3 regions of the Nocardiopsis sp. iso_40 genome follow, and region 2 is predicted to be linked to each of the others. Evidence: predicted binding sites of a transcription regulator. Region 2 holds the regulator's gene; each other region holds the start of a gene.
What was found. The regulator LexA, encoded in region 2, represses DNA repair genes until DNA is damaged. The targets are predictions, from matches to a motif close to TCGAACANNTGTTCGA.
Positions count from the first base shown of each region.

Region 1: ruvC (crossover junction endodeoxyribonuclease RuvC) is a predicted target of LexA. The motif match lies at 2,677-2,692, and genes of this name have one in related genera.
Region 3: AC0VYD_RS02000 (DUF6504 family protein) is a predicted target of LexA. The motif match lies at 2,228-2,243, and genes of this name have one in related genera.

Region 1 is NZ_CM149666.1:4,170,051-4,174,838, forward strand. It holds gene ruvB (Holliday junction branch migration DNA helicase RuvB) at 248-1,369, opposite strand; gene ruvA (Holliday junction branch migration protein RuvA) at 1,402-2,019, opposite strand; gene ruvC (crossover junction endodeoxyribonuclease RuvC) at 2,108-2,656, opposite strand; gene AC0VYD_RS18185 (NUDIX hydrolase) at 2,845-3,666, shown strand; gene AC0VYD_RS18190 (molecular chaperone DnaJ) at 3,757-4,788, shown strand, end outside.
Region 2 is NZ_CM149666.1:1,673,294-1,678,081, forward strand. It holds gene AC0VYD_RS07355 (hypothetical protein) at 1-132, shown strand, start outside; gene AC0VYD_RS07360 (alpha/beta hydrolase family protein) at 214-1,305, opposite strand; gene lexA (transcriptional repressor LexA) at 1,362-2,069, opposite strand; gene nrdR (transcriptional regulator NrdR) at 2,756-3,253, shown strand; gene AC0VYD_RS07375 (vitamin B12-dependent ribonucleotide reductase) at 3,358-4,788, shown strand, end outside.
Region 3 is NZ_CM149666.1:459,019-463,806, reverse strand. It holds gene AC0VYD_RS02015 (hypothetical protein) at 263-388, shown strand; gene AC0VYD_RS02010 (DivIVA domain-containing protein) at 421-1,107, shown strand; gene AC0VYD_RS02005 (M48 family metallopeptidase) at 1,365-2,144, shown strand; gene AC0VYD_RS02000 (DUF6504 family protein) at 2,256-2,516, shown strand; gene AC0VYD_RS01995 (hypothetical protein) at 2,714-3,181, shown strand; gene AC0VYD_RS01990 (NUDIX hydrolase) at 3,222-3,692, opposite strand; gene AC0VYD_RS01985 (GNAT family N-acetyltransferase) at 3,718-4,299, opposite strand; gene AC0VYD_RS01980 (ROK family transcriptional regulator) at 4,373-4,788, shown strand, end outside.

The DNA.
Region 1 (4,788 bases), 2.5 Mb from region 2:
GGCCACGGCGGCCGGAAGCGTACCCGGTGGGTACAACGCGCGGGGGCACGAACTCGTTCCGCCGGCGTCGGACGACACCATACGAGGCCGTTGCCCCGCTTTGGCTGCGTTCGTCACAGTTTACGTGGCGCTGGTCACCACTACCCCACCGGCAGAGACCAGGGGGCTAACGGTTCGGCCCCGGTTCACGCTGCACGCGCCTCATTGTGCCCGGGCCGGAGCCCCCTGTGAAGGCTCCGCGCCCCGGTCAGGGGCTGTCCCCACCCTCCGCCCCATCGACCTGCCGACCGTTTCCACGGCCACCGTCGTTCCCCGCGGAGGAGCCCGGGTTCCCGCCGGAGGCGCCCATGGCGGCCCCGAAGGCGGCGTCGGGCGGCGGAGTGAGGCCCATGTGGGTCCAGGCCATCGGCGTGGCGACCCGGCCGCGCGGCGTGCGGGCGAGGAAGCCGGAGCGGACCAGGAAGGGTTCGGCGACGACCTCCACGGTCTCGGCCTCCTCCCCCACGGACACCGCCAGCGTGGACAGCCCGACCGGTCCGCCGCGGAAACGGTTCAGGAGCACGTCCAGGATGGCCCGGTCCAGACGGTCCAGGCCCAGGGGGTCCACCTCGTACAGCTCCAGGGCGGCCCGGGCGTTGGCCAGCGTGAGACGGCCGTCCCCGCGGACCTCGGCGTAGTCGCGCACGCGGCGCAGGAGCCGGTTCGCGATACGGGGTGTGCCCCGGGACCGGCCCGCGATCTCGCTGGCGGCCGCCGCCTCCAGCGGTGCCCCGAGGAGCCCGGCGGAACGGTGCAGGATCTGCTCAAGCTCTGCGGGCTCGTAGAAGTCCATGTGCGCGGTGAAGCCGAAGCGGTCGCGCAGCGGCGCCGGGAGCATGCCCGCCCTGGTGGTCGCGCCGACCAGGGTGAACGGGGCGATGTCGAGCGGGATCGCGGTGGCTCCGGGCCCCTTGCCGACGATGACGTCGACCCGGAAGTCCTCCATCGCGACGTAGAGCATCTCCTCGGCCGGGCGGGCCATCCGGTGGATCTCGTCGAGGAAGAGGACCTCCCCCTCCTGGAGGGTGGAGAGCACGGCGGCCAGATCGCCGGAGCGTTCGATCGCGGGCCCGGAGGTGATCCGCAGGGGCGCGCCGAGTTCGGCGGCGATGATCATGGCCAGGGTGGTCTTGCCCAGACCGGGGCCGCCGGACATGAGGATGTGGTCCGGAGCGCGGTTGCGCCGCTGGGCGCTGTGCAGGACCAGGGAGAGCTGCTCGCGCACCCGGTGCTGACCGACGAACTCGCTCAGGGCCTTGGGGCGCAGCGCCCCCTCGATCTGGTGTTCCTCAACGTCGGCCTCGGGTGAGACGGCGTCGCGCTCGTGCACGGGGGGCACCCCTTTCCTGTGTCCTGGGCGGTCTAGGCGCGGCTGAGCCTGCGCAGGGCGCTGCGCAGCAGGACGGTGACGTCGCTGGTGTCCTCGGCCTCGGCGGCGACGGAGGACGCGGCGGCCTCCGCGTCCTTGGCGGACCAGCCGAGGTTGACCAGGCCGGAGACGACCTGTCCGCGCCAGGCCCCGTTGGGCTGGGCGCTGTCCGGGGCGTCGGCGGGGGGCAGGGTGCCCTCGCTCAGGGCCGGGGCGTCGAGCTTGCCACGCAGTTCCAGGACGATGCGCTGGGCGCCCTTCTTACCGATGCCGGGCACCCTGGTCAGGGCCGCGGTGTCCTCGGTGGCCACGGCCTGGCGCAGACTGTCGGGGCTGTGCACGGCGAGCATCGCCAGGGCGATGCGCGGGCCGATGCCGGAGGCGGTCTGGACCTGCTCGAAGAGGCTCCTCTCGTCGTCGTCGGCGAACCCGAAGAGGGTGAGGGACTCCTCGCGGACGACGAGGCTGGTGGCCACGGTGCCCTCCTCCCCCACGTGCAGGCGGGACAGGGCGGAGGGGGTGCACTGGACGGTCATGCCGACCCCGCCGACGTCGATCACGGCGCTGCCCGCGCCGCGTGCGGCCACCCGGCCGGTGAGGAACGCGATCATGTCGTGTGGGCGCCTGGAGGGGCGCCCGTCTCCTTCCTGGGGGCGGTACTGCTGCCTGTTTCTTCCCGTGCCGTACGGACCGGCGGGATCAGCGGCCGCGCGCTCGGCGGGCCAGTTCGACCTTGCGGGCGAAGTCCTGTTGGGCCTGGGCGACCCGGGCCTGGGCCCCGCCCCGCCAGATGTGACAGATGGCCAGGGCCACAGCGTCCGCGGCGTCGGCCGGTTTCGGCGGCCCGTCGAGTCCGAGGATACGCGCCACCATGCTGCCGACCTGCTTCTTGTCGGCACGGCCGTTGCCGGTGATGGCGGCCTTGGCCTCGCTGGGGGTGTGGGTGGCGACGGGCAGCCCGCGGCGGGCGGCGCACACCAGGGCGATGCCGCTGGCCTGGGCGGTGCCCATCACGGTGCTGAGGTTGTGCTGGGCGAAGACCCGCTCGACGGCGACGGCGTCGGGTTCGTACTGGTCCAGCCACTCCTCGATTCCGCGCTCGACGGCGACCAGGCGCTGCGGGAGCTCGGTGTCGGCGCTGGTGCGGATGGCGTCGGCGGCCAGGAGTCGCAGGGGACGGCCGATGGCCCCCTCGACGGCGCCGACACCGCAACGGGTCAGCCCCGGATCGATTCCCAGCACGCGCACGTCGCCACCCGACTCTCTTCTCGAACGTTCGTTCGCACCATGCTAGCGGCGGACGGTGACGTGATCCGCCGCCCGGCGAGGCGTGTCGGCCGAAGGGGGTGGACGGGAGGATACACCGGTGCTAGGTTCAACTCAGAAAGAGAAAAACTCACTTTGAGATCAACTTGGGGGAAGCGGTGTCCGAAGGGATCGACGGGCGGCGGGGTGACGGCCGACCGGCCGCGGAAGGGTACGACGCGGCCGACGAACACAGGTTCCTGGCCGACTACGACCCGAACGCGTTCGCACCCGCCGCGGTCACCGTGGACGTGGTCGCGCTGACCATCCGCGACGGGCTCCCCCGCGTCCTGCTCGGCCGCCGCGCCCGGCACCCCCAACGCGGCCGTTGGGCCCTGCCCGGCGGGTTCGTCCGGGCCCGGGACGGCGCTGCCGGGCCGGCCGACCCCGACCTCCCCGACGCCGCCCTGCGCGTACTCACGGAGAAGACCCCCCTGCCCGCCGAGATACACCTGGAACAGCTCGGCACCTACGGCGCGATCGACCGGGACCCCCGCATGCGGGTGATCTCGGTGGCGTACATGGTGCTGGCACCCGACCTGCCCGACCCGCGCACCGGCCGCGACACCGCGGAGGCCGCGTGGGTCCCCTGGACCGCCCTGGGCTACGGCGAGGGGGCCGCCACCGGACACGAACTCGCCTTCGACCACGCGCGCGTCCTCGGCGACGCCGTCGAACGCGCCCGCTCCAAGCTGGAGTACACCGCCCTGGCCACCGCCTTCCTCCCACCCGTGTTCACCATCACCGAGCTGCGCGGGGTGTACGAGGCGGTGTGGGGGCGCGCACTGCACGCCGCCAACTTCCACCGCAAGATCCTCGCCACCCCGGGGTTCGTCGAGGACACCGGAGAACTGGCCGACCGCGGAGGCTCGGGGGGAGGCCGACGCGCCCGGCTGTACCGGGCGGGCGGCGCGGCACTGCTCCACCCTCCGCTGCTGCGCGGCACCCAGTAGCCCGCACCGGACGGCGGGCACCCGATGAACAGACACCCGGTGAGCAGCGCGCCCCGGCCCCCACGGAGAACGGCTGAGCAGGGAGAGCGGATGAGTACCGAGCAGCACGTCCCAGGCGGTTTCGACGCCGCCCTGCGCACCCTCGGCCTCGCCGCGGACCCGGCCGCCCTGTTCGGCCCCCTGCCCGCTGACGGCGGCACGGTACCCCCGGCCGCCACCGCCGAGTACCGGCGTCTGGCCCGACTGCTCCACCCCGACACCGCGCCCGCCGACCGCACTGCCGAGGCCGGGGCCGGATTCGCGCGACTCACCGAGGCCTGGCGGCACTACCGGCGGGCCGCCGAGGGCGGCCCTGGGCTCGACGACATCACGTTCACGACCCGGGAGCGGACCTACCACGTGAGCCGGGACGGCGCTCTGGCCAGCGGGGACGTCGCGGACCTGCACGCGGTGCGGTGGCGGGAGGGGGCCCGGGGACCGGGAACGGGCCGGGTCTGGCGGGACGGGGTACTCAAACTGCCCCGCGCTCCGCGCGACAACGACCTGATCCTGGCCGAGGCCACCGCACTGCGCCGTGTCCGGGAACACGGGGCCGAACGCTACCGCGCCTTCGTCCCCGAACTGGTGGAGTCGGTCCGGCACCGCGACGCGGCCACCGGAGTGGAGCGGCGCGGCAACGTGCTGGGGCGGCTGACCGGCTTCCACAGCCTGGACGAGGTGCGGCGGGCCCATCCGGACGGGATCGACCCCCGCGACGCCGCCTGGATGTGGCGCCGGCTGCTGGTGGCCCTGGGCAACGCGCACCGGGCCGGGGTCGTGCACGGGGCGGTCGTCCCCGAACACGTCCTCATCCATCCGCAGGCGCACGGGCTGGTCCTCGTGGACTGGTGTTACTCGGTGACCTTCGCCGAACCCCGTACCGCACCGCACGTCCCCGCGATGGTGCCGCACCGCCGAGCGGCGTACCCGCCCGAGGTCGCCGCCCGCCGCCCCGCCGTGCCCGCCACCGACGTGTACATGGCCACCGGGTGCGTGGAGTTCGTGACCGGCGGACGGCTCCCGCGACAGTTGCGGGCCTTCGCACGCGGCTGTTCGCTGCCCGTGCCCGAGCGGCGGCCCGGC
Region 2 (4,788 bases):
CTGTACCTGGAGTCCTGCTACACGGCCGCCACCGACTACGACGCCGTCGACTCGGTCGACGGCGACCTCGCCGCGGAGGAGGCCGAACGCCTCGCGCGCGCCGTCGTCGACCAACTGCCCGAACCCGAATGAGGCGCGCCCGCCCTCCGGGGCGGGCTCCCGCCGGGCACGGCCGACCGCGTCCGGCGCGGTCCCCCGACGGAGGGGAGCGGTCTACAGACCGTTGAGGAACTCCTCGACCACCGGGGCGACCTCGGATGAGAAGGGCCGGTCGGCGTCGGGCGCCGCGGCCCCCGGCGAGTCGTCGTACTCGCGCAGGACGTGGTCGACCCCGGGCAGGTCCACCCGCTCGGCGTCGCTCAGACCGGTCATGAGCCGGTCCACCTCCTCACCGGCCACCTGGGCGTCCTCCTCACCCCACAGAACCAGGACCGGAGTCCGGGACGGCAGGTCCGAGGCCAGCTCCACCGGGTCGAAGGAGTCGATCCAGGCGAGGTAGCCCTCGTTCTCCGGGCTGAACAGACCTGTGGCGTCCCCCGGGGGCAGTTCCCGGCCGCCGCGGATCGCCGCCCGGGCCGCCCGGGTGTCGGAGAGCATCTGGACGGCCCCCGCCGTGCCCACCGCGCCACGGGCCTCACCGGTACGGACTTGTTCGGTCAGCTGCCGGTCGATGAGGTCGAGCATGCGGGTGCCGGGCGGGGCGGCCAGCACGAGGGCGGGTTCGGCGTCGAGGACCTCGTGGGCGCGCAGGGCGAACAGGGCGCCCTCGCTGTGGCCCAGGACGACGGTGCGCTCGGGGTCCACCTCGGGCTGGGCGAGCAGTTCCTCGTAGGCAGCCGCCATCTGCTGGTCGTAGACCAGCGGGTCCACCGGGCGTTCCAGGGCCTCCAGCTCCGCCTCGTCCATGTCGGCGGGGTCTCCGCTGCCGAACTTGTCGTAGCGCAGGGAGGCCGCGCCCGCTCCGCTCAGCACCCGGGCGAGGTTGAGGTTGGTGTCGGCTTCGGGACGGGTCTGACTGTTGCCGTCCCGGTCGGTGGGGCCGCTGCCGGAGATGAGGAGCACACCGGGGACGGCCTCGTCACCGGTGTGGGCGGGAGCGGTGAAGGTGCCGGGCACGGTGAACCCGCCCCCGTGGAAGGAGACCTCCCGCTCGTGCCCGACCGCGCCGGGCAGGGCCGGACCGGCGTCGTCGGCGGGGGTGCAGGAGGTGGCGATCAGGGCACCGGTGACCAGAACCGCGGTCATCGCGGTGCGGGGGCGGCCGGTGCGCCGGGAGAGTGCGGGGGCGGAAGCAGGTGTCGACACGCCCTCAGCGTATCGGCCCGCTGGCCGCCCCCGACGTGGCCGGGAGCCGGGAGGGATCAGACCCGGCGCATGACCGTGACGACCTTGCCGAGGACGGTGGCCTCGTCGCCCCTGATGGGCTCGTAGGCGTCGTTGCGCGGCATCAGCCAGACGTGCCCGTCCGGTTCGCGGTGCAGCACCTTCACGGTCGCCTCGTCGTCCAGCAGCGCCGCGACGATGTCCCCGTTCTCGGCGTCCTGCTGTTGCCGGATCACCACCAGGTCGCCGTCGGTGATGGCGGCGTCGATCATCGAGTCGCCGACCACGGTGAGCATGAACAGCTGGCCCTCGCCGACCAGTTGGCGGGGCAGGGCGAGGATGTCCTCGACCGCCTCCTCCGCCAGGATCGGGCCGCCGGCGGCGATCCGTCCGACCAGCGGGACCGAGGCGGCCCGGGCTGGGCCGGCGGTGAGCTCCTCCGCAGGCACGGTCTGCGCGGAATCACGGCCCGGCGTGCGCAGCTCCACCGCGCGCGGTCGGTTCTGGTCGCGGTACAGGTAGCCCTTGCGCTGGAGCACCTTGAGCTGGTGCGCCACGCTGGACGGGCTGGACAGGCCGACCGAGTCGCCGATCTCCCGGATGGAGGGCGGGTAACCGTGGTCCCGGACGTACCGCTGGATGCAGTGCAGGACACTCTGCTGGCGTGCGGTGAGTTTGGGGGCTTCGGGCGTGGCAGTACCCGTGTCACCCACAGGTGAAAGAACGGTGGTGGGTCCGGAGCCCACGGCTCCGGGATTCTCCTCCGGCACGGCCGGGCCTCCTCGGCGTTCGGTTCGGTCAGGGCCTGATCGTCTGGCCAGTACCGGCCCGCGACCGCGCCGACCTGGTGGTCCACGTGACGGCGAAACCGGCGTGAAATCAAGGTCAACATTAGTCGTTGCACACGGTGATATCAAACAAGCGTTCGAGGACGTGTGGATATCTCATTGTGTTTTCACGACCCGTTTCTGATGGCCTTCGCTTATGTGTGTACACGTGTTCACCCGTCGTTGTCCCCCGAATGCTGGAAGAGGTTCGCGGAACCGGTCCGGGCGGGCCGCTCCGGGTATGGGGTTCGTCTCGTGTCCGCGGCGGCATCCACCCCCGACACCAGGTGGGACCGGTGCCGGGGGAGCCCGTGCCGCACCGGGGCGTGGCGTCGGGGAACCTCCTGCTCCGACGCCCCTATCCTTGGGGTCTGCGCCCAGTGCCGCCCCTTCCGCCCCGCCCGCGCCGGGAACCCGTGGGCCGCCCCGCCGTCCGGAAGCGGCCCCTTTGCCGGACACGCCGTCGCCAAGGTTGCGGGCATTCCGGCAGGCCTCTACGTTCGACCACAACATCTGGTGTCGCCCAGGGGGCCGTGGTCCAGAAATTGTGGTTAAGTAGACCTTGAGGGTTGTTGGTCGGGTAGAGGGAAGCCAGGTGAACCGGGATGCACTGTCCGTTCTGTCGCCATCCGGACACCCGGGTGATCGACAGCAGGTCCACCGATGACGGTGCGGCCATCCGCCGCCGCCGGTCCTGCCCCGTCTGCGAACGCCGATTCACCACCCAGGAGACCGTCCTGCTGATGGTGGCCAAGCGTTCCGGGGTGACCGAACCCTTCAGCCGCACCAAGATCATCGCCGGGGTGCGCCGGGCCTGCCAGGGCCGTCCCGTCTCCGAGGACGCCCTCGCCAAACTCGGCCAGCAGGTCGAGGAGGAGATCCGCGGCAGAGGGGTGGCCGAGGTTCCGGCCCACGAGATCGGCCTGGCCATCCTCGGGCCGATGCGGGACCTGGACGAGGTCGCCTACCTGCACTTCGCCAGCGTCTACCGTGGCTTCGAGAGCCTGGCCGACTTCGAGGCCGAGATCGCGAGCCTGCGCAGGGACCGCGAGGACGAGGACGACTCGCGGGCGGCCAGGCCCACGGCCGACACCGCCCCCTGACGGACCGGACGTTCACCGAACCCTCCGGGACCGCAGCGACAGCAAGGACACCCGCGCGGTCACCACAGGTCCGCGCACGAACAGCACTTCGGGGAGTCGCCGCCATGACGCAAACCACGAGCGGTCCCGCGGGACGCAAGGGAAAGGGCCCGCGCAAGGGCCTGAAGCTGAAGCGGGTCTTCACGACCGCGGACACGCACCCCTACGACACCCTCGAATGGGAACGCCGCGACGTCGTCATGACCAACTGGCGTGACGGCACCGTCAACTTCGAGCAGCGCGGTGTCGAGTTCCCCGCCTCCTGGTCGGTGAACGCCACCCAGATCGTGGCCAGCAAGTACTTCCGCGGCGCCGTCGGCACCCCCGAGCGCGAGTGGAGCCTCAAGCAGCTCATCGACCGCGTCGTCGGCGTCTACACCGAGACCGGTCGCGCCCACGGCTACTTCGCCTCCGAGGAGGACGCCGAGGTCTTCGACCACGAACTGAAGTACGCCCTGGCCCACCAGTTCTTCAGCTTCAACTCACCGGTCTGGTTCAACGTCGGAACCTCGGCCAGGGCCCAGGTCAGCGCGTGTTTCATCCTCTCCGTCGACGACAGCATGGAGTCGATCCTCGACTGGTACAAGGAGGAGGGGCTCATCTTCAAGGGTGGCTCCGGCGCGGGTGTGAACCTGTCCCGCATCCGCTCCTCCAAGGAGCTGCTCTCCTCCGGCGGCAACGCCTCCGGGCCCGTCTCCTTCATGCGCGGAGCCGACGCCTCGGCCGGGACCATCAAGTCCGGCGGCGCCACCCGCCGGGCGGCCAAGATGGTCGTGCTGGACGTCGACCACCCCGACATCGAGGACTTCGTCGAGACCAAGTCCCGTGAGGAGCACAAGATCCGTGCCCTGCGCGACGCCGGTTTCGACGTGGACCTCGGCGGCGACGACATGTTCAGCGTCCAGTACCAGAACGCCAACAACTCCGTCCGGGTCTCCGACGCCTTCATGCGCGCCGTCGAGACCGGCTCCGAGTTCGGCCTGACCTCCCGCACCACCGGCGAGGTCATCGCCACCGTCGACGCCAAGGACCTCTTCCACCGCATGGCCAGGGCCGCCTGGGAGTGCGCGGACCCGGGCATCCAGTACGACGGTGCCATCCAGGACTGGCACACCAACCCCGAAACCGGACGAATCAGCGCAAGTAACCCATGCAGTGAATATCTGTCCCTGGACGACTCCTCCTGCAACCTCGCCTCGATCAACCTGCTGAAGTTCCTGCGCGAGGACGACACCTTCGACGTCGAGAACTTCACCAGGCTCACCGAGCTGGTCATCACGGCGATGGACATCTCCATCACCTTCGCCGACTTCCCGACCGAGAGCATCGGCGAGACCACCCGCGCCTACCGCCAGCTGGGTATCGGCTACGCGAACCTGGGCGCCCTGCTCATGGCCACCGGCCACGCCTACGACTCCGACGGGGGCCGTGCGGTCGCCGCCGCGGTCACCTCGCTGATGACCGGTACCGCCTACCGCCGCAGCGCCGAACTGGCC
Region 3 (4,788 bases), 1.2 Mb from region 2:
AATGCCAAACCATCGGACTTTCGATATCAAAAAGGTCACGATGGTCATGCCAATGCCCTGAGTAACGGCACCCAATAATATGGGTTAATCTTTTGGATTCCGGTAAACCTCAATAGGACTCAGGCGTCTTATGGGGAATACGTCCCATGCGGGGCGACTCCCTGACCAGGCAACGCTCGTGCAGGCAACACTCGTGTCCGCACCCGGCCAGAACCACTGGTATTTGTGGCGCATGCCACTCACCGTCGGCATAATGCCGTCCATGAGTTCCCCCGCCCCTTCCCCCCTCCCCGTCGCCGCACCGCACGGGGGCGACCGCTTCCGGGTCCGCGCCGCCCGGGACACCACCGGCGACGGGTCCGCCGCCGAGCCACACGCGGACCTGTGACAGCGCCCCCCGAGAACCCCGTGAACTGCACAATGGGGACCATGCCTCTGACACCGGCGGACATCCGCAACAAGAAGTTCCACACGGTGCGCCTGCGCCCGGGCTACAACGAGGAGGACGTGGACGCACTCCTCGACCGGATCGAGGCGACACTGGTGGCGCTGGAGGGCGGACCGCGCAAGGGCCCGCTGCTCACCGCGGACGAGATCCGCAACTCCCGCTTCCGCACCACCCGGATGAGCCCCGGATACCGCGAGGACGAGGTGGACGACTTCCTCGACCTCGTCGTGGCCGACCTCGCCGGGCGCGGCCTGGGCCAGCCCGCCCCGCCCCCGCCCCTGCCTCCGCACCCCGGCGGGACGGGCCCCGCGCAAACCGGCCGGGTGCCGCAGGGGCCGCACCACCAGGACCTGCCGCCGACCGGTCCACCGCCGCCCGGACCGCGGATGGCCCCCCAGGACATCCGCGAGCAGCGCTTCGCCACCACCCGGTTGACCACCGGCTACAACGAGCAGGAGGTCGACGAGTTCCTGGACCGCGCCGAGTACACGCTGGACGTCCTCCAGCAGGGGCGGCCGGAACGGGCCACCCTCACCTCCGAGGAGGTGGAGCGGGTCCAGTTCGCCACCACCCGGGCGCGCCCCGGGTACGACCCGGCCCAGGTCAACCGGTTCCTGGACGTACTCGCCGAGGAGTTGCGCCACTACGAGCGCTCCTGACACCGGACACGCCGCCTCCGCCACCCCGAACAAAGGAAAGCGGAAAGTAATATTTGGACACAGGGAGTAATCACCCTGAGACACGGGCGTTCCGAGGGGGGAGCAGCGTGCCACACGCGACGCCAGGGCACTCTCCGGCCTGTGCGGTCCACGGGGTTCCCGGCTGCACCGCCGCCACCCCCGGACGGCTGACCGCGCACCGGTCCTCCCCGCACGGGCCCACGCGGGAACCGTGCGGGCTGGACACCGACGAGGAGATCGTTCCAGCGTCCGCGCATCCCTGGGAGAAACCGCTGTTCGTCCTGTGCGCGACGGTGTCCCTGGCGCTCACCGCGGTTCTGCTGAGGCTGGTGTGGTCCTTTTCCGGGTCGGTGCTGTGGACCGCGCTGGCACTGACCGCGGCACCCCTGGCGTGCTGGTCGGTGCGCGGTATGCGCTACGCCCGCGAGTGCGCGGAGTCGGTCCGGATCTCACCGACCCAGTTCCCCGAGGCCCACCGGACGGTGGTGTCCCTGGCGACGGACATGGGGCTGTCCCGGCCCCCGGAGGCGTACGTGCGGGTCGGTCCGGTCTCCGCCCGCACCGACGCCGCCGCGCACGGGCTCCGCCGCTACCTGGTGCTGCCCGACGCCCTGTTCGACGGGGACGGCCGCCTGCGCGACCCGGACGCCCTGGCGTTCCTCATCGCCCACCAGGTGGGCCATGTGGCCGCCGGGCACACCGGGTACTGGCGCCGGTTGGCCACCGTCGGTGCCGACCTGGTTCCGGGTCTGGGCTCCGCGCTGTCCCGCGCCGCCGAGTACACGGCCGACAACCACGCCCACGCGCACCTGCCCGAGGGGGTGCACGCGGTACACCTGTTCGCGGGGGGCCCGAACCTGTACACGCGGGTGAACATGGGCGAGATGGCAGCCCGGGCGCGTACCGACCGGGGGTGCTCGCTGCTGCTCTACCACCTGCTCTCCCGGCGTCCGAGCAACACCAGGCGGATGGCCGCGCTGCGCGACCGCACTCGCCGCGGCCGGGTGTTCCTGTAGTTCCCGCCCCGGAACACGGGCGGACCGGCACACCTGCCCCGTGGGGACACGGACCGCGCCGACCTCCGAGGGACTTGACTCCGTCGAACGCGTGTTCGATATGGTGTTCGGGTGAGTCTCCTGAACGAACAGATCGACGTCCGTTCCACCGACCGTGGCAACCCCGCCCAGTTCACCTGGCGCGGCCACACCTTCCGGGTGCGCAGGATCATCGGCGACTGGCCCGCCCGCCCCGAGGCCCCTGGCGTCCCGGCCACACAGATTCACCTGCTCCGCGTCTCGGCCGAGTCGGAGTCGGGCGTTCCCAGCATCATCGACATCACCCGGGACGTCGCCTCGGACCGCTGGACCATGCGGCGCCAGTGGAACTAGGCACGGAGCCGGCTCCGCGGCCCGGACAGCACGGCGCCGAACGCCTGCCGGGCAGGCGTTCGGGCCGGCGGACACCCGCGCTCCCGCACCGGTCCCGCGCAGACCCGGGCCGCTGCCCTCCCGGACGGGGCCGACCGGGCTCTTGCCCGCGCCGACCGCACGCGCCATCATGTCCCCCATGAGCTTCCGAAAGGCCGATGCCGCGTAGGCGTCCGGGTGCGCTACGCGCACGAACCGACCAGCTCCCCCGGCCGACCCGCCTCCCCCCGCCGCGCCCGGTCCCGGGCCTGTCCGCCCGCACCTGCCTGGCGATCCACCGCCTCGAACGGGCCTCCGACCCGCGCAGCGTGGGGGCCACCGCGACCGCGTTGACCCGCTACCGCGGCTTCGTCACGTCGGGGCGCGGTCCTCTCTACCCGCGCCCCGCCCGCTTCGACTGCTGCCCCGGTTGTGCCCGGGACGACATCAGGTTCGTCCGCGACGGCCTGGAGGAGGCGATCACCGACCTGCCACCGGGGCCTCGCGGGGAGCTGCGGCGACTGGTCAGCGCGCTGGACCGCCTCTACCAGGAGCGCACCCTGCCGGACCCGCTGTTCCCCACAGGCGGCCCCTGGGCGGACCTCGCCTGGTGGCACCGCCGTCTGGACACCGGACCGTCGGGCTGACCCGTTCGTCCGGGCCCCGAACCGAGCACCGACCCCGGGGTCAGCGCTCGTAGTGGGGCTCGCCCCCGGGTTCGCGGGCGCAGCGGATGCGTTCGAGGATCCGGTCGGCCATCCGCGGCAGTCCGTCCGGGGCGAACCAGCCCACGTCGAGGCTCTCGTCGCCGTCGACCCCGAGCTCACCGCCCACGGGGCGGCAGCGGAAGGCGAGATCGAGGAACTGCACCTGATCGCCGTTGGGGTAGGTGTGCGGTTCCTGGCCGATCACGGTGGCCAGGCGCTCCACCTCCACCAGCACCCCGGTCTCCTCCCGCACCTCACGGACCACCGCCCGGGCGGGCTGCTCCCCGGGTTCGAGGATGCCGCCCGGGGTGGCCCAGCGACCGTCGTCGGAGCGCCGGTGCAGCAGCACCCGGCCGCCGTCATCGAGAACCACGGCGGTCACACCCACCAGGGGGAGGAGGTCGTGGCCGACGTGCTGGCGCAGCTTCCGGAGGAAATCGGGAACGGGCATGCCACCGACACTAACGCCGGACCGGTCAGCCGCGCCGGCGGCGGAGTTCGGCGTACTCGTCGGCGAGGACCGACATCAGGACCGCGTCGTGCCACTCGCCGTCCCAGCGCAGGTGTTGGCGCCACACGCCCTCCCGGACGAAGCCGGACCTGGCGTAGGACCTCTCCGCGTTGGTGTTGAAGGCGAACACCTCCAGTGCCACCCGGTGCAGCCCCGCGGTCTCGAAGGCGTACTCCAGGACCAGGTCGGTGGCCTCGGTGCCGTAGCCCCTGCCGGTGTGCTCCATGGAGCTGAGCGCGATCCGGTAGTGCGCCTCGGCGTTGTCCGGGTCCAGGTCGATGAGCGCGCAGTCACCGACGGCCGCACCGCCCCGCTGCTCCCGGACCACCCAGTCGGCCCGGTCGTGCCGCTGCTCCCAGGCCGCGAACACCCTGAGCAGCTGTTCGGCGGTGAACTCCCGGTGGGTACCGGTGAGCCTGCGCACCTGCGGGTCCATGTCCACGATCCCCGGGATCACCTCGCCCGCGTTGGCGACGCCCAGCGGTTCCAACCGCACCCGGCCCCCGACGAGGACGGGCTGGTCGCGGAACACGTCTGAAGGCACCATGATGGGAATCCAACCAGCGCCCCCACACACGGGCAACGGGTTTTCCGCGGCAGTCGGCGGCAGGGGGTACGGGGTGGCGACCGGTACGGGGACGGTGAGCTTCCAGACCGTCCGGGAGAGCAACCTGCGCACCGTGCTGCGCACCGTCCGCGAACACGCCCCGTGCTCCCGCGCCGCCGTCGCCGCCGCCACCGGACTGAACAAGACCACCGTTTCCAGCCTGGTCTCCGACCTGACGGCCCGCGGCCTGGTGCGGGAGACCGGTGAGACCTCCCAGCGGCGGGTGGGCCGCCCCGGGGTCCTGCTGGCCCCGGACGAGCGTTCGGTCGCCGCGGTCGGCCTGGAGGTCAACGTCGACTTCCTGTCGGTGGTGGCCGTGGACCTGCTCCACCGGGAACTGGTGCACCGGCACGTACCGCTGGACGCCCGCTCGGCGGGCGCCCGGGCCTGCGCCCACCGGATCGCGGACACGCTCCGGGAGGTCACCGA